DNA from 3 places in the Pseudomonas sp. MDT1-17 genome. Region 3 is predicted to be linked to each of the others. Evidence: riboswitches for the same ligand, from Rfam matches in the RefSeq annotation. Region 3 holds a riboswitch; each other region holds the start of a gene.
The links. Region 3 has a riboswitch for cobalamin ahead of cobW (cobalamin biosynthesis protein CobW). Riboswitches for the same ligand answer to the same signal wherever they lie in the genome.
Positions count from the first base shown of each region.

Region 1: linked by a shared signal. The riboswitch ahead of ACYZTX_RS15365 (ABC transporter substrate-binding protein) and the one ahead of cobW (cobalamin biosynthesis protein CobW) in region 3 are both predicted to bind cobalamin.
Region 2: linked by a shared signal. The riboswitch ahead of cobO (cob(I)yrinic acid a,c-diamide adenosyltransferase) and the one ahead of cobW (cobalamin biosynthesis protein CobW) in region 3 are both predicted to bind cobalamin.

Region 1 is NZ_JBUBVM010000001.1:3,330,170-3,337,698, reverse strand. Features, by position in the region: gene ACYZTX_RS15375 (GGDEF domain-containing protein) at 1-761, opposite strand, end outside; gene ACYZTX_RS15370 (DJ-1/PfpI family protein) at 1,011-1,607, opposite strand; cobalamin riboswitch at 2,022-2,224, shown strand; gene ACYZTX_RS15365 (ABC transporter substrate-binding protein) at 2,365-3,378, shown strand; gene ACYZTX_RS15360 (FecCD family ABC transporter permease) at 3,375-4,391, shown strand; gene ACYZTX_RS15355 (ABC transporter ATP-binding protein) at 4,388-5,179, shown strand; gene ACYZTX_RS15350 (nickel/cobalt efflux transporter) at 5,283-6,422, opposite strand; gene ACYZTX_RS15345 (metal/formaldehyde-sensitive transcriptional repressor) at 6,431-6,706, opposite strand; gene ACYZTX_RS15340 (copper resistance system multicopper oxidase) at 6,927-7,529, shown strand, end outside.
Region 2 is NZ_JBUBVM010000001.1:2,314,298-2,321,826, forward strand. Features, by position in the region: gene hda (DnaA regulatory inactivator Hda) at 1-432, shown strand, start outside; gene ACYZTX_RS10750 (C40 family peptidase) at 647-1,297, shown strand; gene ACYZTX_RS10755 (C40 family peptidase) at 1,463-1,999, shown strand; gene ACYZTX_RS10760 (O-methyltransferase) at 2,015-2,668, shown strand; gene ACYZTX_RS10765 (PQQ-dependent sugar dehydrogenase) at 2,795-4,108, opposite strand; gene ACYZTX_RS10770 (hypothetical protein) at 4,177-4,761, opposite strand; cobalamin riboswitch at 4,916-5,149, shown strand; gene cobO (cob(I)yrinic acid a,c-diamide adenosyltransferase) at 5,230-5,841, shown strand; gene ACYZTX_RS10780 (cobyrinate a,c-diamide synthase) at 5,852-7,252, shown strand; gene bluB (5,6-dimethylbenzimidazole synthase) at 7,249-7,529, shown strand, end outside.
Region 3 is NZ_JBUBVM010000001.1:3,194,465-3,201,993, forward strand. Features, by position in the region: gene ACYZTX_RS14785 (fatty acid cis/trans isomerase) at 1-1,017, shown strand, start outside; gene nfuA (Fe-S biogenesis protein NfuA) at 1,126-1,710, shown strand; gene cobM (precorrin-4 C(11)-methyltransferase) at 1,858-2,604, opposite strand; gene ACYZTX_RS14800 (cobalamin biosynthesis protein) at 2,688-3,101, opposite strand; gene ACYZTX_RS14805 (CbtA family protein) at 3,098-3,805, opposite strand; gene ACYZTX_RS14810 (CbtB domain-containing protein) at 3,817-4,020, opposite strand; cobalamin riboswitch at 4,141-4,369, opposite strand; cobalamin riboswitch at 4,545-4,757, shown strand; gene cobW (cobalamin biosynthesis protein CobW) at 4,860-5,921, shown strand; gene cobN (cobaltochelatase subunit CobN) at 5,925-7,529, shown strand, end outside.

The sequences.
Region 1 (7,529 bases), 140 kb from region 3:
AACAGCGCATGGTCCGCCCAGGCGATCAGGTCGGCGTAGTTGATCGTGGGCTGGCTCAGGTCGGCCACCCCCAGGCTGATGGTGAAACGTATGCTCTGGCCGTTGTGCAGCACTTCCAGCCCTTCGACTGCCTTACGCAGACGCTCGGCGAAAACCCTTCCACCGGTCTTGTCGGTGTCCGAAAGCACCACGCCGAACTCTTCACCGCCATAACGCCCAGCCACATCGGTTTCGCGCACATGCTCGTGGATCAGCCTGGCGACTTCCTCGATGACCTTGTCGCCCGCCTGGTGACCATAGGTCTCGTTGACCCGCTTGAAGTGGTCGATATCCAACATCACCAGGCTGGTGGCATTGCCATAACGCTGGTGCCGAGCATAGGCGACTTTCAGGCTTTCTTCCCAATGACCGCGGTTGTATAAACCCGTCAGCCGATCGGTTCTGGAGAGTTGCTGCAATTGCGCATTGGCGGCCTGGAGCTGATGCCGGTTGGTGGCGACGTCGGTGACGTCATAGATCACCAGGCAAATATGGTTAATTTTGCCGTCGGTGGAGCGCAGCGGTAACAGCGTGGTGTTCTGGTACATGAACTCTTCCTGACCGGTGATCGGTTGGTAGTTCTTGAACCGCACCAGATACGGGCGCTGCTCCCAGATAGTGAACGCTGGCGTGCCCAGGGTAGCGACGCTTTCCACCTTGCGGCTGAACCATTGGCGGTCGATTTCGGGAAACAGACTTAAGAAATTCTGATTTTGTGTCAAAGTGCCCACCTTTGGGAAGCTTGTTGTAATGCACAAGTTTGGGATAGGCCTTCTGCGACCAACTTTTCGGCGCTTCATAGAGTTCATCAGGAAACACGCTGACCGCGACCGGAATGTTGACGCCCTTGACGGCGAAGAATGTCGACTTGTTCTCGTAATAAAGGGCTGACGGGCCCGACAGTGACACTCGTCGTCGATTTCGCTCAGTCGTAAACAATCAGACATCGGCCAAAGCGGTCATAGAGAGCTTTAAAGGTACGGCGAAATGTTTGCCATTGCGCGCGTCACGTAGATCTCCTTTTCTCCCACCGGCGCCACATAATGAATCGCACTGCGTGCAGCCTCGACGCCTTCCAGACGGGCGATGAACCAGGCGGCTAGATACTGCGACGACAGGCACCCTCCAGCCGTCGCGACGTTTCCCTTGGCCACGAAGGGCTGATTGAGCACTGCCACGCCGACCTCCTCGACCCACGGTTTGGTGGTCAGGTCCGTGCAGGCCGGAATGTCGTCCAGTAGGCCCAGTTTGGCAAGTATGAGCGTGCCCGAGCACTGAGCGCCCAGCAGCTGACGCGTCGAGTCGAATTTCAGGCGAGACATCAGCGTGGCGTCAGCGACGACGTCCCGGGTCTTTCTCCCACTACCCACAAGTACAGCGTCCGCACCGCATGCGTCCTCGAGCGACGTCTGCGACTCGATCAGCACGCCGTTCATCGACAGCACCTTATCCGTGGGACTGGCGATAGATACCCGCCAACCGGGCCGCTGGACCCGGTTGAGGATGCCCAGCGCGATCAGCGAGTCGAGTTCGTTGAAACCTTCGAAAGTCAGGATGGCGATGTGCATCAGGAGCCTCGTGCGAGTGGAGACGTTGTTGGCGTCATCGTAAAATCGACAATCAGTACATGCAAAAAATTGTCATGGATACATGACGACATGCCACAGCCCACAAGCTACTGATTCAGAAAGTTCACGTGCCCCCCCCACTGCCGCGAAAGTATTCGCGGCAGTGGGTGCTGATTGACAGGCAGAACAGCATCACACCCCGTTTGGATAGTTGATTAACGACTAAAGGTGAACCGCCAGGAAGGCTCGCAAAAATGGACGTTATTAAAATGGAGTCGTGTCGATTAATACCGATAAGTTGCCTGCACTGAAATTCCTTTCGCACTGTTTTCGTAGTTGGCACTGTATTCCGGTTGAAGACCGGAGTTGTTCTACTGCGATTCCCACCCAAAGCGGTCGGTGGTGATATTCGACATGATCGACTACCATGCCGGCCGCCGGTTTCCAAACGGGATTAATAGGGAATCCGAGATGCCTGACACGGCATCAAACGGAACTGCCCCCGCAACTGTAGGTGCTGAGCCTGCTCCTGAACTGCCACTGGGATCACTCCCGGGAAGGCTGGAGCCTGGCGACGACGCATCAGTCAGGAGACCTGCCGGCCAAGCAAATCACTAACCGGCGGGGTGTCCGGGAAGGACATCCTTGCGCCGAGCGTCACCTCAGTGATCGGCACTTCACTGCTTTAATGGCAGCGTTCGATGATGTGTTTCCAGTCCGTACCCCTGCTCTTGTACGGTCAAATGGAGATTGCGTCATGTTGCTGTCCCGCCCTGCCACCCTCGTCACTGCCCTGGGTCTGTCCACCCTCGCCCATGCGGCCCCGACCCACTACCCCCTGACTGTTGAGAACTGTGGCAGCACACTGACGTTTCAGCAGGCGCCGAGCCGTGCCGTGACCATTGGCCAGGCTGGCACTGAAATTCTCTACGCCATGGGCCTTGGCAACACGCTGGTCGGCACTTCGCTGTGGTTCAACGATGTGCTGGCCAAGTACAAGCCAGAGAACGACACGATCGAACGCCTGGCCGATAACGAACCGAGTTTCGAGGCGGTGATCGGCAAGCGTCCGCAGCTGGTAGCAGTGGAACTGGAGTGGATGGTTGGCCCGCAGGGCGTGGTCGGTACTCGCGAGCAGTTTCACGAACTGCAGATCCCGACCTACCTGATGCCCTCCGACTGCGAAGCCAAGGACAACCTGGTCGGTGCCGACGGCACACGTCTGGAGGCGTTCCGCATCGACAGCCTCTACAAAAGTATCAGCCAATTGGCTGAAATCTTTGACGTGCAGGAACGTGGCCAGCAGCTGAACGCCCACCTCAAAGCCAGCCTGGCCAAGTCCATTGCCACCGTACAGAACAAGGATCTTAAGCACACCAGTGCGCTGTTCTGGTTCTCCAGCGCCAGTCTGGATATCGACCCCTATGTCGCCGGGCACAAGGGCATTCCCGACTTCATGTTGAACACGTTGGGAGTGCGCAACGTGGTGGAGTCCGATGAAGAATGGCCCACCGTCGGCTGGGAAACCATCGCCAAGGCCAACCCGACCTTCCTGGTCATCGCACGCATGGATCGCCGTCGCTTCCCGGCTGACGACTATCAAAAGAAACTGCAATTCCTGCGCAGCGACCCGGTGACCCGCAACATGGACGCCGTGAAAAACAACCGCATCATCATCCTTGACGCCATGGCCATGCAGGCCAGCGTGAGAATGTTCGACGGTCTTGAAATCCTGTCATCAGCCATCAACGGCTACGACCTGCCGAAATGACCGGGACGTTGATTCGTACGCTGCTGGCATTTCTGACACTGCTGCTTGCCGTGATTGCCGGTGTGGCCATCGGTGAAACGAGCATCGAACCGAGCGTGGTGTTCCAGGTACTGGCCAACAAACTGTGGACTGCCGGTTATGTCCTCGACCCGATAGACGAAGGCATCGTCTGGAATTACCGCCTGACCCGCGCGCTGGTGGCAGCCGCCTGCGGTGCGGGCCTGGCCACCTGCGGGGTGATCTTGCAATCGCTGTTGCGCAACCCGCTGGCCGATCCTTATCTGCTCGGTATTTCCGCTGGCGCCTCGACGGGCGCGGTGCTGGTGGCATTGCTGGGCCTCGGCGGGGGGCTGATTTCGCTGTCGGTCGGGGCGTTTGCCGGTGCTGTTGCTGCCTTCGCCGTGGTTGTTTTACTGGCCCGTGCCAGCGGCTCACCTGGCGGTACCGGGCAGATCATCCTGGCGGGGATTGCCGGTTCGCAATTGTTCAATGCGCTCACGGCATTTCTGATCACCAAGTCGGCCAGTTCCGAACAGGCCCGCGGCATCATGTTCTGGTTGCTCGGCAACCTCAGCGGCGTGCGCTGGCCATCGGTGTGGCTGTCGGTGCCCGTGGCATTGACCGGTCTCGCGGTGTGCCTGTGGCACCGTCGGGCGCTGGATGCCTTCACTTTTGGCGCCGACTCAGCCGCCTCGCTCGGCATTCCGGTACGCCGAGTGCAATTTCTGTTGATCAGCTGCGCCGCACTGGTGACGGCAGTGATGGTGTCGATTGTCGGCTCCATCGGTTTCGTCGGACTGGTCATCCCCCATGCCGCGCGACTGCTGCTGGGCACCCGGCATGCGCGTCTGCTGCCGGCGAGTGCGCTGGGTGGTGCAGTGTTTCTGATCGCCGCCGATGTCCTCTCTCGAACGCTGATCAAAGGCCAGGTGATCCCGGTCGGCGTCATCACTGCACTGGTTGGTGCGCCGGTGTTCGCGTTGATCCTGATCGGTCGGAGGAATGCCCGATGAATGCAGCCTCGCCTGTTATCGACGAATCTGTACTACGTTGTTCCGCCCTCGGGTTTCATGTCCGCGACGCTGAGTTGCTGCACGACATCCACCTGGACATCCGTCGTGGTGAAACCCTGGGCCTCGTCGGGCCCAACGGTTCGGGAAAATCCACGCTGCTCAAACTGCTGGCCGGCGTGCGAATCCCCAGCCGGGGAGACATCCACCTCAACGGCCAGAGCCTCAAAACGCTGTCACGGCGAACCATCGCGCAAACCCTGGCGGTGGTTGAGCAACAGGCCGACACCCTGGATGCCATCAGTGTGTTTGATGCTGTAGCCCTGGGTCGAACGCCGTGGCTGTCGGCCTTGAGCCCGTGGTCGAGTAAGGACGATGCCATCGTCCTGCAAGCGCTGCGCGACGTCGATGCGGCGCACCTGAAAAACCGTACCTGGCACAGTCTGTCCGGCGGTGAACGTCAGCGTGTCCACATCGCTCGCGCCCTGGCCCAGCGCCCGCAGATTCTGTTGCTGGACGAACCGACCAATCACTTGGATATCCAGCATCAGCTCGCCATTCTAAAAGTTGTACAGGCACTGCCGGTGACGACATTGATTGCCCTGCATGACCTGAATCAAGCGCTGACCTGTGATCGATTGGCGGTACTGGAACGCGGCCGATTGGTCGCCCTCGGTAAGCCACTTGAGGTGCTGACCCCGCAACGCCTGCGGGACACGTTCGGCGTGCAGGCGCATTACCTGATCGACCCTTTCGACGGCGCGCAGATTCTGCGATTTCGCTCTGTTTGACTCGCTGACCAATCCCGAGCGGCGGAACTCGGGAAGGACGAACAGACGCACCACTTCCACGGCCTTTAATCCACGGTTCTGCCCAATGATTCAAAAAACCGACCTAGGCAGTACTCAAAGCAATCCAGCCATGAATCCCCACGTAAAGTCCGACACCGATGATAAGCACGCTGGACAGATAAGGTGCGCGACGCGCAACTGCGCCAAGCCAAGGCCAGCGATTGGAAGCTTGTTTAGCGCCAATGGCCGCCGCCGCACCGACGGATACCAACGTAAGCGCTAAACCAAGGCTGAAACACAGTACTAGCATGCCTCCCAAGGCGACTTCTTTGACTTGAAGGCAGAGCAGCAGAACGGTGATAGCCGCAGGGCAAGGAATCAGCCCCCCCGTCAAACCGAACATGACGATCTGGCCAGTGGTGACCTCACGATTGGTGAAGCGCTTACGGATATCGTTGGCATGGGCACGCTCATGCGCATCCTGATAACCGTCAATCGACAGTTCCAGGCCTTCCAACTCGGAGTGCTCGTGAGTGTGTCCGTGCTCCTGGTAATCCAGATCGTAATCATGGGAATGGCCTGCATGCACAAGACTCAAGCGAGCACTAAACTCATGAGGCTCAGGAATATCGGCGGTCGATTCCAGGAAACCTCCGCGCTCGACGAACGAGAACGCTTGAATGCTGCCATCTGAACGGGTAGTCGTCAGTCGAACCTGTGCCGCTGACCAGGCATGACCACTCAACACCTTCATGCGCCAGTGTGGTGGCATTCCCTGCTCGAAGATCGACATCTCGATCCGCCCGTGGCCCGTGTCAATGCGATGAGTCTCATCGTGATGAGCATGGTCATGTTCGCCATGATGGTGATCATCTCCTTGCTCGAACTTGAACATCTGTTCGCCGCGCCAGGTACGCCACAACATCCACACCGCAATCAGAATGATCAGCGCGGAGGACGCAAGCAGGAAGTAAGGCTCAGTAGTTTGAGCGTCCAGACCTTTGCCCAGATACATGCCACCGATGGCAACCAACCACACCACTGCGGTGTGCGAGACCGTTGCGGCCAAGCCCAGCAGCATCGCTTGTTTCACCGATCCACGAATGGCGACGATGAACGCTGCCATCATGGTCTTTGAATGGCCGGGCTCAAGCCCGTGCAACGCACCTAGCAGTATCGCGCTCGGGAAGTAGAGCCACGCGTGGGTGCCACCCTGTTGAAGCAGTTCTGCAAAATTTGGCATGACAGGATCTACTTCGAGTAACGACGGATGGCTTCGAGCAACTCTTCGACACCTTTAGCGCGCTCTTCATCGCTCAATTCAGGGTTCGCGACGTGAGCGTGCGCGTGTGCTTCTATAATTTCATCCATCAGACCATTCATTGCCCCGCGTGTGGCCGCGACAAGATGCAGCGTTTTGGCACAGTCAGCGTCCGACTCCAGCGCTCGCTCGATAGCCAAAACCTGACCGGCGATACGCCGAACACGCTTCAACAGGTCGTCTTTTTGCCCATGAACATGCGACATACCCTACCCCCCTATCCTATACTGATGCGCATGTTCACTCTGAAACCAGGCATTAGCAATGCCAGCATTCGAGTGGGTCACGGCCAAGGCTGCGGGTGAAGCTGACAAAACCGTAATCTTTGGCTCAGCCTTCTGAAAGGTTGCACCCATTACCCTCTTCATCGAACTTGGCAGTATCTCCTGTTTGCTCTGTCATCCGACTGACTGGGAACAAAGCGCCATGCAACCTGAAACATCAAGACGAACCTTTGTGAAGGGGCTCGCCGCCGCCGGGATTCTCGGCGGCCTCGGGCTATGGCGTACACCTGTCTGGGCGATCACCAGCCCCGGCGAGGCGAATGTCCTGGCCGGTACCGATTTCGACCTGTTCATCGGTGAAACCCCGGTCAACATCACCGGCAACCCGCGCACCGCGATGACCATCAATGGCGGCATACCCGGCCCCCTGCTGCGCTGGCGCGAAGGCGACACAGTCACGTTGCGGGTGAGGAACAAACTCAACGCTGACACTTCCATTCACTGGCACGGCATTCTGCTGCCGGCCAACATGGACGGCGTGCCGGGCCTGAGCTTTCACGGCATCGAACCGGGCGGGATGTACGTCTATCAATTCAAGGTTCGGCAGAACGGCACTTACTGGTACCACAGCCATTCAGGCTTACAGGAACAGTCCGGCGTTTACGGGCCGTTGGTGATCGATGCGAAGGAGCCGGAGCCTTTCCAGTACGACCGCGACTATGTGGTGATGCTGACCGACTGGACCGACGAAGACGCCGTCGACCTGATGAAGACGCTGAAAAAACAGTCGGACTACTACAACTAC
Region 2 (7,529 bases), 880 kb from region 3:
CTCGACAACCTCGAACAGTACGAACTGGTCTGCCTGGATGATTTGCAGGCGGTAGCCGGTCGGGCGGATTGGGAAGAGGCGCTGTTCCATCTGTTCAATCGTCTGCGTGACAGCGGTCGACGGCTGCTGATCGCCGCTTCGACATCCCCGCGGGAATTGCCGGTGAAGCTGGCGGACCTCAAATCCCGTCTGACGTTGGCGTTGATCTTTCAGATGCGTCCGCTCTCCGATGAAGACAAATTGCGTGCCTTGCAACTGCGTGCATCCCGTCGCGGTTTGCACCTGACCGATGAAGTCGGGCATTTCATTTTGACCCGCGGTACGCGCAGCATGAGCGCGCTTTTCGAGCTGCTTGAACGTCTCGATCAGGCCTCCCTTCAAGCTCAGCGCAAGCTGACGATCCCCTTCCTGAAAGAAACCTTAGGCTGGTGAAACCCAAGCCTGCCGCGGGTTTTGGCATATTTCAGGCGTCAAGAATTGCGCTTTCCTGCAGGGTTGCAGGCTGCGCGAACGTCTAAAACGGGCTTAAGCGCTTAGATGTAAACGAGAAACCGATAAGTCACATCAACATCGATTGAATTTGCAAATGAGGTTGATAGTGGGCATAGTCTCGCCTTCTTTAGAACTATCAGCCACGGTCGTGCCCATGCTAAATCGCTTTGCACCCCTCGTGCCCCTCGCACTCGTTACCCTGTTGTTCGGTTGCGCTGCTCACTCTCCAGTGTCCCAGCAAGAGCAGCAACAGCAGGCTAAAAATTCTGTTACCGCCCAATCTTCCGTTCTTTATCAGCAAGCGCTTGAACAGGAAGAGGCGGCCGCCGAAAAAGAATTGGCAGACTTCGCCGGCGGCAAGTCGTACCAGCTTCCGGTTCTGGCCGACAGCATCCTCGAACGCGGCATGTCCCTGATCGGTACCCGTTACCGTTTCGGCGGCACCTCCGAAGCTGGCTTTGATTGCAGCGGCTTCATCGGTTACCTGTTTCGTGAAGAAGCCGGCCTGAACCTGCCACGCTCCACTCGCGAAATGATCAACGTGGACGCTCCGTTGGTTTCGCGCAGCAAACTGGAGCCTGGCGACTTGCTGTTTTTCGCCACCAATGGCCGTCGCGGTCGCGTCAGTCACGCCGGGATCTACCTGGGTGACAACCAGTTCATCCATTCCAGCAGCCGCCGCAGCGGTGGTGTCCGGATCGATAGTCTGGGCGACAGCTACTGGAGCAAAACCTTCATCGAAGCCAAGCGCGCACTCGCGATGGCGCCGGCTGCAGCCCCGACGATCGTCACGGCACGCAAGTAAGCGGACATTTTGTAAGGTGAACTTAAAGTCTTACTTGAAGTTTGCCCCGTAGCAGCTAGAATCCAGATCTATTATTGATGGCAAACCGCCTGCGTCCTGCGCAGGCGGTTTTCTTTTCTGCGCCCCCTGCAGAAAAAGCCGCAGCCAGATCAGGATGTTCTGCTTATGTCGACGTCGGCCCGCCTCGCAATCATGTTCTTCGCAGCGCTGCTCAGCGCCTGCGCCAGCCGAACACCGCCACCTGCGCCGGTGGTTCGCTCGCCCATTATTTTCAGTTCCTCCCAAGCATTCTCCCCTGAGGCAGAAGACGTGTTGTTCCGCGCGCTCGGCCTGGTGGGCACGCCGTATCGCTGGGGTGGCAACACGCCGGATTCGGGATTCGATTGCAGCGGGCTGATCGGTTACGTCTATCGTGACGTCGCCGGCATTTCCCTGCCGCGTACCACCCGCGAGATGATCAGCATGCAAGCGTCCAGCGTGGGCAAGGAAGGTCTGCAAACCGGCGACCTGATCTTCTTCGCTACCAATGGCGGTTCCCAGGTCAGCCACGCCGGGATCTACGTCGGCGAAGGTCGCTTCGTCCATGCGCCCGCCACCGGCGGCACGGTGAAGCTCGACAGCTTGTCCAAAGCTTACTGGCAGAAAGCCTATCTGAGTGCCAAGCGCGTCTTGCAACCTGAACACTTGGCTCGCAACCCCTAGATTGCAGAGGTTGTCATGACCGCTCGCACACTCAATCTCGACGATTCCCTGTATCAATACCTGCTCGATGTTTCCCTGCGCGAAACGCCGCTGCTCAAGCGTTTGCGGGACGAAACTCAGGCGCTGCCGATGGCTCGCTGGCAAGTGGCGCCGGAACAGGGCCAGTTTCTTGCACTATTGGTGAAACTCACCGGCGCCAAGCGTCTGCTGGAAGTCGGCACCTTCACCGGTTACAGCGCTTTGTGTATGGCAGCTGCATTACCGGATGACGGCTCGCTGATCTGCTGTGACATACCCGGCGACTACAACGCCATCGCACGTCGTTACTGGCAGGAGGCGGGGCTTGCCGAGCGGATTGATCTGCGTCTGGCGCCCGCGCTGGAAACCCTGACTCAGCTGGATCAACAAGAGCAGTTCGACCTGATCTTCATCGATGCTGACAAGGCCAACTATCCACGCTACCTGGAGCACGCGTTGCGTCTGCTGCGCGTCGGCGGTCTGGCGGTGTTTGATAACACGCTGTGGAGCGGACGGGTGCTTGAAGACCATCCCGAGAGCGAAGACACCCGAGCCATCCAGGCGCTCAATCGCGCCTTGAAGGATGACTCGCGTGTGGATCTGTCGTTGTTGCCGTTGGGCGATGGATTGACGCTCTGTCGTAAACGCTAAATCCCTGTGGGAGCGAGCCTGCTCGCGAAGGGGTCGGCACATTCAATATCTTTGTTGCCCGATCAAACGCTTTCGCGAGCAGGTCGAATCGTCGCACCGTCGCTCCCACAGGTTATGTGTGTGCGTTTATTTAGTTGCAGACACACGCCACACCTTATTCCCCACATCATCCGCCACCAACAAATCACCCTGCTGATCAATCACCACGCCCACTGGCCGGCCCATGGCTTTCTCATCTGCGTTGAGGAAGCCGGTGAGCACATCAACCGGCTGCCCGGTGGGTTTCCCTGCGCTGAACGGTACGAAAATCACTTTGTAGCCACTGTGCGGCTTACGATTCCACGAGCCATGCTGGCCGATGAATGCGCCTTCCTTGAACTGCGCCGGCAGCGTGTTGCCTTCAGCGAACGTCAGGCCCAGCGAGGCGGTATGCGGGCCGACCGCGTAGTCCGGAGCAATGGCCTTGGCCACCAGGTCGGGGTTTTGCGGCTCGACGCGAATGTCGACGTGCTGACCGTAATAACTGTAAGGCCAGCCGTAGAACCCGCCGTCTTTCACTGAAGTGATGTAGTCCGGCACCAGGTCGCTGCCGATTTCGTCGCGCTCGTTGACCGCCGTCCACAGTGCGCCGCTCTGAGGTTCCCAGGCCAGACCGTTTGGATTACGAATCCCCGAGGCAAAGATCCGATGGTTGCCGGTGGCACGATCCACTTCCCAGATCGCCGCGCGACCTTCTTCCTTGTCCATGCCGTTTTCGGCCACGTTGCTGTTGGAGCCCACCGTGACGTACAGCTTGCTGCCGTCCTTGCTGGCGATGACGTTTTTGGTCCAGTGGTGATTCAGCGTACCGCCCGGCAGGTCGATCACCTTCATTGGCTGTGACTTGATCGCCGTCTCGCCGTTTTCATAGTGGAAGCGCAGCAAGCGGTCCGTGTCGGCGACGTACAGGTCATTGCCGACCAGGGTCATGCCGAAGGGCGAGTTGAGGTTTTCCAGAAACACCGTGCGGGTCTCGGCGATGCCGTCGTGGTCCTTGTCCCGCAGCAGCGTGATGCGATTCGGGCTGGGGACTGCTGCGCCGGCACGGCCCATGACTTTTTTCATGACCCAGCCTTTAACGCCTTTGCCATCATCGGGTTTCGGCGGCGCGTTGGTTTCGGCCACCAGCACGTCGCCGTTGGGCAGCACGTAGAGCCAGCGCGGGTGATCGAGGCCTTCGGCAAATGCCGACACTTGGGTGCCCGCTGCGGCAGTGGGTTTAGTGCCGTCCGGCCAGCCGATCGCCGGGGCGATGTTCACCGTCGGGATCAGGGTTTTGTTGGGTTCTGGCAGCTTGGGTGACGGGCCGGTGCCGTCGGAAATTTGCAGCCTGGAGGTTTCACCACAGGCGGCAAGCCCTCCGGCGAGCACGATGACGAGAGCGAGCTGGGGCTTGCGCATGCTGATCTTCCCTATGAATGCATTGACCTAATCAATAGAGAAGCGCAGGTGCGCGATGGTTCAACCGGTCAGCCGCGGGCTTCCTTGAACAGCACGGCGATGCCGGGGTGGTAGTTGCCGGCTTCGTTGCGCAACTTGCGATAGGCGTAGGGGAAATACCAGGCCACCGCGCAGGTGTGTTCCTTTTGCAGGTCGTCGACCATGTCCTGGAGTTCTTCCGGAGTAGCGCTTTGTTGGGCTTTTTGCGGCGCAACGAACAGGCAGCCGAGTTTCAGGTCGCTGGCGTAGCTGATGCGCTTGGCGTCGCTGGTGATGTCCTGCAATGCTTGAGTCAGGTTCAGGCCGTTGACGCGTGGCCAGCGCTGGGTCGCCTGAAGGTAAGCGCGTTCTTCGCTGGTCGCGATAAACAGATCGGCGCGGCCATTGCGTTCGCCTTCTTCGGTCTGTTTGCGGGTCGGTGCTTGTTGCAGCGTCACCATTTCCGCCATCCACGCAGCGGTGGACAGCAGGCTCAGGTTGGCTTTTTCGTCGAACCAGTAAGGCGTGTCGTTATCGCCGCGCACGGCGTTGTAGCGGTCGATACAGTCAAACCAGCGTTCCAGCACCGGGCGCAGGAATTCCAGCTTCGGATTGCTGATGATCATGCCTTGCATGGGGCTCACCCTTGTTATTGTGTTGTGAGGTTGTGGCTCTTTGATATCACTGCTGGGAGTGTGGCACAAGATTGGCGTCAGATAATTGATCGACGGCAGTTATTCGCTCGCAGGCCGCCCGTCTTCAATTGACGCTCCATCCCCAACCCTCTAACCTTCGCGGCTTGTTTCAGGTGCTCTGTGACCTTGGTCGACAGAGTGAAACAGGGAAGCCGGTGAGCGATCTCTTCAATTGATGAAGGCTCACGATCCCGGCGCTGCCCCCGCAACGGTAAATGAGTGAAGACTGCGCCTTGAGCCACTGTGTCGACTGTCGACATGGGAAGGCGCGCAGTCAGGCGAATCGCCGCTCATGAGCCCGGAGACCGGCCTGATCCATCCAGCGGCATCACGGTGGGCGATGCCAGGCTTTTTGCCGTCTATTCTTGTGCCTGCCCGCCGTTATCCAGCCTCAACGGAGAGCTCCCCATGACTGATACCCCCGATCGTGACGAACGTCATCTGGCGCGCATGCTGCGCAAAAAAGCCGTGATCGACGAACGCATCGCCAACTCCCCGAATGAATGCGGCCTGCTGCTGGTGCTGACCGGCAACGGCAAAGGCAAAAGCAGTTCGGCCTTCGGCATGCTCGCCCGGTCCATGGGCCACGGCATGCAGTGTGGCGTGGTGCAGTTCATCAAGGGGCGCAACAGCACCGGCGAAGAACTGTTCTTCCGGCGCTTCCCGGAACAGGTGCGTTTTCATGTGATGGGCGAGGGCTTCACCTGGGAAACCCAGGATCGCCAGCGAGACATCGCCGCCGCTGAAGCGGCGTGGGCGGTGTCCCGCGAATTGCTGCGTGATCCGTCGATTGGCTTGGTGGTGCTGGATGAGTTGAACATTGCGCTCAAGCACGGTTACCTCGATCTGGATCAGGTGCTCAGCGATTTGCAGGCGCGTCCGCCGATGCAGCATGTGGTGGTCACCGGTCGCGGCGCCAAACCTGAAATGATCGAACTGGCCGACACGGTCACCGAAATGGGCGTGATCAAGCACGCGTTCCAGGCCGGGATCAAAGCGCAAAAAGGCGTCGAGCTGTGAATACTACTTTATGAAAATCAGCCGTCACTGCCCGGCGGTGCTGATTGCCGCGCCGGCCTCCGGTCAGGGCAAGACCACCGTCACTGCCGCGCTGGCCCGTTTGCATCACAAGCAGGGGCGCAAAGTTCGTGTGTTCAAGTGCGGCCCGGACTTTCTCGACCCGATGATTCTCGAGCGCGCCAGCGGTGCGCCGGTGTTTCAACTGGACATGTGGATGGTCGGCGAGCAGGAAAGTCGTCGTCTGTTGTGGGAAGCCGCCGGCGAAGCCGATCTGATTCTCATCGAAGGCGTCATGGGGTTGTTTGACGGTACGCCGTCCAGCGCTGATCTGGCGCGGCATTTCGGTGTGCCGGTGCTGGGTGTGATCGACGGCACCGCCATGGCCCAGACCTTTGGCGCACTGGCGTTGGGGTTGGCGCGCTATCAGCCGGATTTGCCGTTTGCCGGTGTGCTGGCCAACCGCGTCGGCACCCTGCGTCATGCGCAATTGCTTGAAGGCAGCCTCACTGAAGGTTTGCGCTGGTACGGCGCCTTGTCCCGGGAAACCGGGATCGAATTGCCTAGTCGACACCTCGGGCTGGTTCAGGCCAGCGAGTTGAACGATCTCGATCTGCGTCTCGATGCGGCGGCCGATGCACTGGCCAGCAGTTGCGAGGTCGCGCTGCCACCGGCGGTGGAATTCGCGGCTCCTGATGTGATCGCTGCCGAACCGTTGCTGGCCGGTGTGCGAATTGCCGTGGCCCGTGACGAAGCGTTTGCCTTCACCTACGGCGCAAGCCTCGACCTGCTGCGCGCCATGGGGGCCGAATTGCTGTTTTTCTCGCCGATCCGTGACGCGCAATTGCCGGAGGCAGACAGCCTTTATCTGCCAGGCGGTTATCCCGAATTGCACCATGTGGCACTGTCACAGAACAGCACAATGCTGAGCGCAATCCGTGCTCACCATGCGGCGGGTAAACCGTTGTTGGCCGAGTGTGGCGGCATGCTCTATTTGCTCGATTCATTGACCGATGTCGAGGGCACTCGCGCTGAATTGGTCGGCTTGCTGGCGGGGGATGCGGTGATGCAAAAGCGTCTGGCCGCATTGGCGTTGCAGGCAGTCGAGTTGCCGGAAGGCTTATTACGCGGCCACACCTATCACCACTCGTTGACCAGCACCGAATTGGAGCCGATTGCCCGGGGCCTGAGCCCTAACGGCGGGCGCGGGGCGGAGGCGGTTTATCGTAAGGGGCGGATGACCGCCTCTTATGTACACTTCTATTTCCCGTCCAATCCATCGGCGGTTGCTGCACTGTTTGCGCCTGATCTTGAGGCCGCCTTCGCGAGCAGGCTCGCTCCCACAGTAGAAAGTGGGTTGGCTGAAGAAACGCGGTCCACTGTGGGAGCGAGCCTGCTCGCGAAGAGGCCATGACTGACTACGCATTCTCCGAAGCTGAACGCGAAGCGGTTTATCGGGCAATTGCCGAACGCCGTGACATGCGCCACTTCAGCGGCGGCACCGTCGAGCCCGAGTTGTTACGACGCCTGCTCGAAACCGCACATCAGGCACCGAGTGTCGGCCTGATGCAGCCCTGGCGGTTCATCCGCATCAGCGATCGAGCCCTGCGCGGCAAGATCCAGTCACTGGTGGAAGAGGAACGCATCCGCACCGCCGAAGCCCTCGGCGAGCGCACCGACGAATTCATGAA
Region 3 (7,529 bases):
TACGAGGCGCTGCGCCGTGACAGATACGCCGAGCAGCCTGCGCCGAGCTGGTCGACCTTGTGGGCGGGCAACGATAACGCGCTGCTGAGCATTTTTCGGCATTTCGACAGTGCCTCGGTGAACAAGGGCCTGATCGGTGACGTGCCGCAAACGATGTGGCTGTTCGACTTCCCGCTGCTGGAGCGCACTTATTATCAGTTGGCGGTCAATTTCGACGTGTTCGGCAACGTCTCCCATCAGGCGCAAACGCGCCTGTACTTCGACTTGATTCGCAACGGCGCCGAGCAAAACTTCCTGCGTCTGATGCCCGCCGAATCGCGGGATGATTACCTCGACGATTGGTACCAGAGCGGCGGGAAATTCAAGATGTGGATGGACTACGAGTCCATCGATAACGACAAAGAGACGGCGCTGGTGCTGGACGAAAAGGACCCAAAACGCGATTTCGCCATGCAGTTGCTGGCCCGCTACGGCGACCTCAACGCCAAGCCTGATCCGATCAACCGGTGTGATGGCGCTTATTGCTCGCGGCCGAACATCGATCCGGCATTGCAAAGCGCCGAGCAGGCCTTGAGCCGCCTGACGTCGCGTCCGGCGGCTGGGTTGAGGGTCATTGATCAGTTGCCGGAAGCGACCCTGCTGCGCATCGAAACCCAGAGCGGCAAACGCGAGGTTTACAGCCTGCTGCGCAACCGCGCGCACAGTAACGTGGCGTTCCTGCTCGGTGAATCGCTGCGGTATCAGCCAGGGCTCGACACCGTGACTATTTACCCGGGCGTGCTCAGCAGCTATCCGAACTTCATGTTCAACATCCCGGCGGAGCAAGTGCCTGAGTTCGTGGATGAGATGGAAAACGCCAAGGACGTCAATCGCTTCGAAAAAATCGTCGAGCGTTGGGGCATTCGCCGCAGCCATCCGCAGTTCTGGTTCTACTTCCATGACTTGAGCCGGTTCGTCCACGAGACCGATCCGGTGGAAGAGGGCGTGCTGGACATGAACCGGTACGAGAATCTTTGATACACCTCGACCCTTGCAGGAACGTCGAATCTTTCCCGACAAAAATACTAGGACTTTGTGCGGCGCGATGATTGGCGTAAACTGCGCCCAAGCCTGCGAGGAGTTTCCATGACCGCTATTACCATCACCGACGCCGCCCACGATTATCTGGCTGATCTGCTCTCCAAGCAGAACACCCCAGGCATTGGCATCCGCGTCTTTATCACCCAGCCTGGCACTCAGTACGCCGAAACCTGCATTGCTTACTGCAAGCCGGGCGAAGAAAAACCTGAAGACACGGCGCTGGGGCTGAAAAGCTTCACCGCTTACATCGACTCGTTCAGCGAAGCCTTTCTGGACGATGCTGTAGTCGACTACGCCACCGACCGCATGGGCGGCCAGCTGACCATCAAGGCGCCAAACGCCAAAGTCCCGATGGTCAATGCCGACAGCCCGATCAACGAGCGCATCAACTACTACCTGCAAACCGAGATCAACCCGGGGCTGGCCAGTCACGGCGGTCAGGTCAGCCTGATCGATGTGGTCGAAGACGGCATCGCCGTACTCAAGTTCGGCGGCGGTTGCCAAGGCTGCGGCCAGGCTGACGTCACCCTTCGCGAAGGCATCGAGCGCACCTTGCTCGAGCGCATTCCCGAGCTCAAGGGTGTTCGTGACGTCACCGACCACACGCAGAAAGAAAACGCCTACTACTAAGTAAGGTGTTCGCTGCAGAAACGAAAAAAACGGCGTCCGTGAGTGCCGTTTTTTTTCGCGTGAAATTCACTGACGCCTTCGCGAGCAGGCTCGCTCCCACAGTTGGTCGCATTCCAATGTGGGAGCGAGCCTGCTCGCGAAGGGGCCCTATGGGCGATACAAATGCGCATGCCCCGCGCGGTACAGCGATGACTCACTGAAGTGATCGCTACCCAACACTCGGCCCACCAAAATCAACGCCGTGCGCCGAAACCCCTTGGCTTCAACCTTCGCGGCAATGTCTTCAAGCGTCCCCACTACCCAATCCTGATCCGGCCAGGTCGCCCGGTGAATCACCGCAATCGGGCAGTCCGCGCCGTAATGCGGCAGCAATTCAACCAGGATTTTCTCCAGATGATTGACCCCCAGATGAATCGCCATGGTCGCCCCGTGCTGCGCCAGGCTGCCCAGCGCTTCGCCCGCGGGCATGGCGGTCTTGTCGGCGTAGCGGGTCAGGATCACGCTTTGCGACACATCGGGTAATGTCAGTTCGGCGCCCAACAGTGCCGCGCAGGCCGCCGTGGCCGTCACGCCGGGAATGATTTCAAACGGGATGTCGAGTTCGCGCAGGTAGCGAATCTGCTCGCCAATGGCACCGTAAAGACTCGGATCGCCGGAATGCACCCGGGCCACGTCCTGGCCATTGGCATGGGCGGTCTTGATCAGCTCGATGATCTGTTCCAGATGCAGTTCGGCGCTGTTGACCACGTGTTCGGCGCGATGGCCTTCCAACACGGCGGCAGGCACCAGGGAGCCGGCGTAGATGATCACCGGGCAGCTGCGAATCAGCCGTTGGCCTTTTACGGTGATCAGTTCCGGGTCGCCGGGACCTGCGCCAATGAAGTAAACGGTCATCGTCGGTTCCTGTGAAAAAAAGGGGCAGGGCAAGGCTTCAGATGAAGATTGCTCATGATCGAAAGCGGGGATTATCGGGGATTTTAGGCGACGCAGGCCAATGCCAAGGTGGCCTGGGCATATTTTTGTCGTGAGATCAGCAATTTTGCCGGCGCCTGGGCCAACTGTTCGGCCAAGGCCAGGGCGGCACTTTCCGCGACGCCGTAGCAGCCGGTGCGTTCGAACGCGATGTCCGAGCGGTGGCTGAGCTGCGGTTGATAGCCGGCCAGTTGTTCGCTGCTGAAGTACTTCAGTGGCAGTGCGAGTTGTGCGGCCAATTCGATCAAACCAGGTTCTTCGCGCTTCAGGTCGATGCTGGCCAGCGCCTTGATCTGGTGAAGTTCGATTTTATGAGCCTGTAACGCCTGATCGAGCAGCGCCCGCAACGTGCTGACGGGGCAGCCGCGCTGGCAGCCCAGACCGACCACCAGGGTCGGCGCTGTGCTGGTGTCAGTCATGCGTGGTATTGGCCATCGCTTTTGCGGCGGAACAACCAGGCACTGATCAGGCCCAGGGCCAGCCAGAACGCGACGTTGGTCAGCTGCGAAGCGATTTCGAACTGAGCTTCCAAGGCTTCTGGAGCCAGCATCGAGTGGACTTCCGGTTGTGGTGCGCCGATCACGTGAGGAACGGCCAGAATGGCCACGCCGAGCACTTTCATCAACCAGTGGCGGCTGAACACGATCAATGCGATGCCGACTGCAGTGGAGGCGGCAGTGCTGATCCACCAGATCTGCCGTTGCGCCAAATCAGCAGCGGCAGTGCCTGGTAGCTCAGGCGGCAGACCGAGGGTAGGTGCCAGCACGAACGTCGCATAACCGGCCAGGCCCCAGAGCAGGCCTTGGGACGTGCGAGTCGGTGCGCGCAAGGTGTAAAGACCGGCGAGCATCAGGGCGAAACCGACCGCTACCACCAGGTTGCCACCCGTGGTCGACAGCACGCGCTGCCAACCGTCTTCCGGCTCCCAGGCTTGGGCATCGTGAGTGTGAGCGGCGACAGCACCCGAGGCGTGTTCGTGAAGTTCAACAGCGGCGGGCTCGGATTTTTCGTAAGTCTCGGCCTGCAGAATCAGCGGCGCCACCCAGAAACTTTGCAGCAGGGTCAGCAACAGGGCGGCCAGCAGCCCGGTGAACCCTGCGGTTTGCGCAATACGCTTGATCATGTCGACAGGTCTCAATGGCACGGGAATGCAGAGCTGTGGCGGGTATCGTGCGCGGCATTGTGCACCGCTTCGATGTGCGAGAAACCGGCGAAATACACCAGGCACGCACCAAGGATCGACGCACACACAGCGGCGGTCAGGCGCTGAGTCAGGGTCGTGGTGGTGCTGGCGGAGCTCTTATCGGTGTTGCTGCCGGTGCTGCTGATGATCGACATGGCGCTTCCCTCTGGTCTGTCAGTGGGTGAATTAGAGCGCATGGGAGACCCTGCGAGTCGGGCGCGCAGAGGTTCAAACAGCGCCCGCCCACCGCGGGTTTGTTATTCAGTGATCGTAATGGTCACTTTGTGTTGCGGGCCGGTCTCCGGGCTCACGAGGGGCGCTGGCTTTCGCCTTGACCTGCAAGCATCACCTTCCCATGCCGAACGACTGGCACAGTGGATCTGACGCTTCGCTCGCTTACCGTTGCGGGGGCAGCACCGGACTGACATGGCTTTAGAGTAAAGCACATGATTCACCGGTTTCCCGTTTCACCCTGTGAAGGGCACCCGTAACAAAGTGCGTAGGAGAGCATGGGCGGGGGTTGGGCGTCAATTGGCAAGGGTTCTCACTTGGAACCGAAAGATGATTGGCTCTTTGTAGGAGCTGCCGAAGGCTGCGATCTTTTGATCTTGTTTTTTAAAATCAAAAGATCGCAGCCTTCGGCAGCTCCTACAGACATTGACCCGCTCCAAGACGATGCGTAGCCTTGCGCTTTCGAGGTTCTTCGGCGTCTGCCGAAGCTAAGAAGGGAACGCGGTCGATGCCGCGGCTGCCCCCGCAACTGTGAACGGTTCTGTTGGCTGCCACGCCACTGCAAGCCCTGTCTATCGGGCCCGCGGGAAGGCGCAGCCAACGTCAGTCGAACGACTGGCAAGCCGTCAGCCAGGAGACCTGCCTCGACACAGATTCTCACTTTCAACCGGGCGGGGTGATCCGGTGGCGAACTCTTCAGGCACGCGCGTCCGCGTTGCCGGTCGTCGTCCCGTATGCCCGCCACCTTGCCAAAGGGCATCCGATGAAAACACTGGCCAAACTCCCCGTCACCATCGTTACCGGCTTCCTCGGCTCGGGCAAAACCACGTTGCTGCGGCACATGCTCGACAATGCTCAGGGCCGCCGTATCGCGGTGATCGTCAACGAGTTCGGCGAGCTGGGCATCGACGGCGAAATCCTCAAGCAGTGCTCCATCGGTTGCACTGAAGAAGAAGCCAACGGCCGCGTCTATGAACTGGCCAACGGCTGCCTGTGCTGCACCGTCCAGGAAGAGTTCTTCCCAGTGATGCGCGAATTGGTCGCCCGTCGCGGCGACCTCGACCACATCCTCATCGAAACTTCGGGTCTGGCCCTGCCAAAACCGTTGGTGCAAGCCTTCCAGTGGCCAGAAATCCGCAGCGCCTGCACCGTTGACGCGGTCATCACCGTGGTCGACAGCCCAGCGGTCGCCGCCGGCACCTTCGCGGCTTTCCCGGATCAGGTCGATGCCCAGCGCAAACTCGATCCGAACCTGGACCACGAATCGCCGCTGCACGAACTGTTCGCCGACCAACTGGCCAGCGCCGACCTGGTGATCCTCAACAAGGCCGACCTGATCAGCCCTGAAGACCTGGCCCGTGTACGCCTGGAAGTCGCGGAAGAATTGCCGCCCGCCGTAAAAGTCATCGAAGCCAGCAGCGGTCGCGTGCCTCTGGACGTGCTGATCGGCCTCGGCGCCGGTTCCGAAGAACACATCGACAGCCGTCACAGCCATCACGATCACCACCATGAAGGTGAAGACGATCACGACCACGATGCTTTCGATTCGATCTCCATCGAACTGCCTCAGGCAGACGAAAGCCTGCTGCTGGACGCGCTGACTCAACTGGTGGTCCAACACGGCATCTTGCGCGTCAAAGGTTTTGCGGCGATTCCGAACAAACCGATGCGCCTGTTGATCCAGGGCGTGGGCACACGTTTCGACAAGCATTTCGACCGTCAGTGGGGCGCCGATGAAGCGCGCACCACGCGCCTGGTATTGATCGGCCAGGAGCTGGACGGAATGCTAATCGAAACGCAATTGCGCGCTGCGCTCAGCGTTTAAGCCATGCACCTGCTCAGGACCCAGCCCGGCGGTTTCGTGTCGGATGACAACATTGCCGACCTTGGACAAACCCCCGCCGAGCTGGTGATCCTGTGCAGCGGCGACTCCAGCCTCGCGCTACTCGCCGAAGCGGCGCAGCAGTTGCCCGACGATTACCCGAGCGTGCGTCTGGCCAACCCGATGCAGGTGCAGAACCACGCCTCAGTCGATCTGTATGTCGACGAAGTGTTGCGCCACGCCAAGGTGATTCTGATCTCGCTCCATGGCGGCATCGCTTATTGGCGTTATGGCGTGGAGCGCTTGGTGGAGTTGTCGCAGCGCGGCGTGCAGCTGATTCTGGTGCCCGGCGATGACCGTCCGGACCCGGAACTCAGCGACCTGAGCACCGTGGCTGCCTGCGACCGCGATCGGCTTTGGCAGTTTTTGCGTCAGGGCGGCATGAGCAATGCCCTGGATTTTTTCCGCTGCCTTGCCGATCGTTGGCTGGAACGCGACTACGCCTGGGCCGAGCCGCAAACCCTGCCGCGCACGGCGATCTACCATCCGCAAAAAAGCCCCGCAGACCTTCACGATTGGCAAGCCGACTGGCAGGCCGATCAACCGGTGGCGGCGGTGTTGTTTTACCGTTCGCATTTGCAGGCGGCGAACACCGGTTTCATCGATATTTTCTGTCAGCGCTTGCAGGCGGCGGGGCTGAACCCATTGCCGATTGCGCTGGCCAGTTTGAAAGAACCCGGCTGCCTGACGGTGGTCGAGGACCTGCTGGACGAAGTTGAGGCGGGGGTGATTCTCAACACCACCGGTTTCGCGCAATCCAGCCCCGAAGCGCCGCACCTGCGACCGTTTCGCCGCAACATCCCGGTGATCCAGGCGATTTGCGCCCAGGACAACGAGCCTGCTTGGCGCGCCAGCGAACAAGGCCTCGGTCCACGTGATTTGGCGATGCACATCGCGCTGCCGGAACTGGACGGGCGGATCATCAGCCGGCCGATCAGCTTCAAGGACCTGGCCTGGCGCAGCGAGCGCAGCCAGTCGGATGTGGTCTGCTACCGACCGCAACCTGAACGCATGGATTTTGTCGCCGAACTGGCGCGGCGCTGGATTGATCTGGCGCGTGTGCCCAATGGCGAGAAGCGCATCGCCCTGATCCTCGCCAACTACCCGACCCGTAATGGGCGTATCGGTAACGGGGTGGGCCTCGATACCCCGGCCGCCGCGCTGAATATCCTGCGCGCGCTGCATAAAGAAGGTTATCCGCTGCCCGCCGAATTGCCGGACACGGGCACCGCGTTGATCCAGCAATTGCTCGGTGGCGTCAGCAACGACCTCGACACCCTTGACCAGCGTCCCTGTCAGCAAAGCCTGGCGATGGATGACTACCTGCTGATGTTCGACGCCTTGCCCGAATCCAACCGTCAGGCTGTGCTGGAACGTTGGGGCACGCCCGAAAGCGATCCGATGTGCCGGGGCGGGCGAATGATGATCGCCGGGCTGCGCTTTGGCCTGACCTTCGTCGGCATTCAACCGGCGCGCGGTTATCAGGTGGATCCGAGCGCGGTGTATCACGACCCGGACCTGGTGCCGCCGCACGGTTATCTGGCGTTCTAC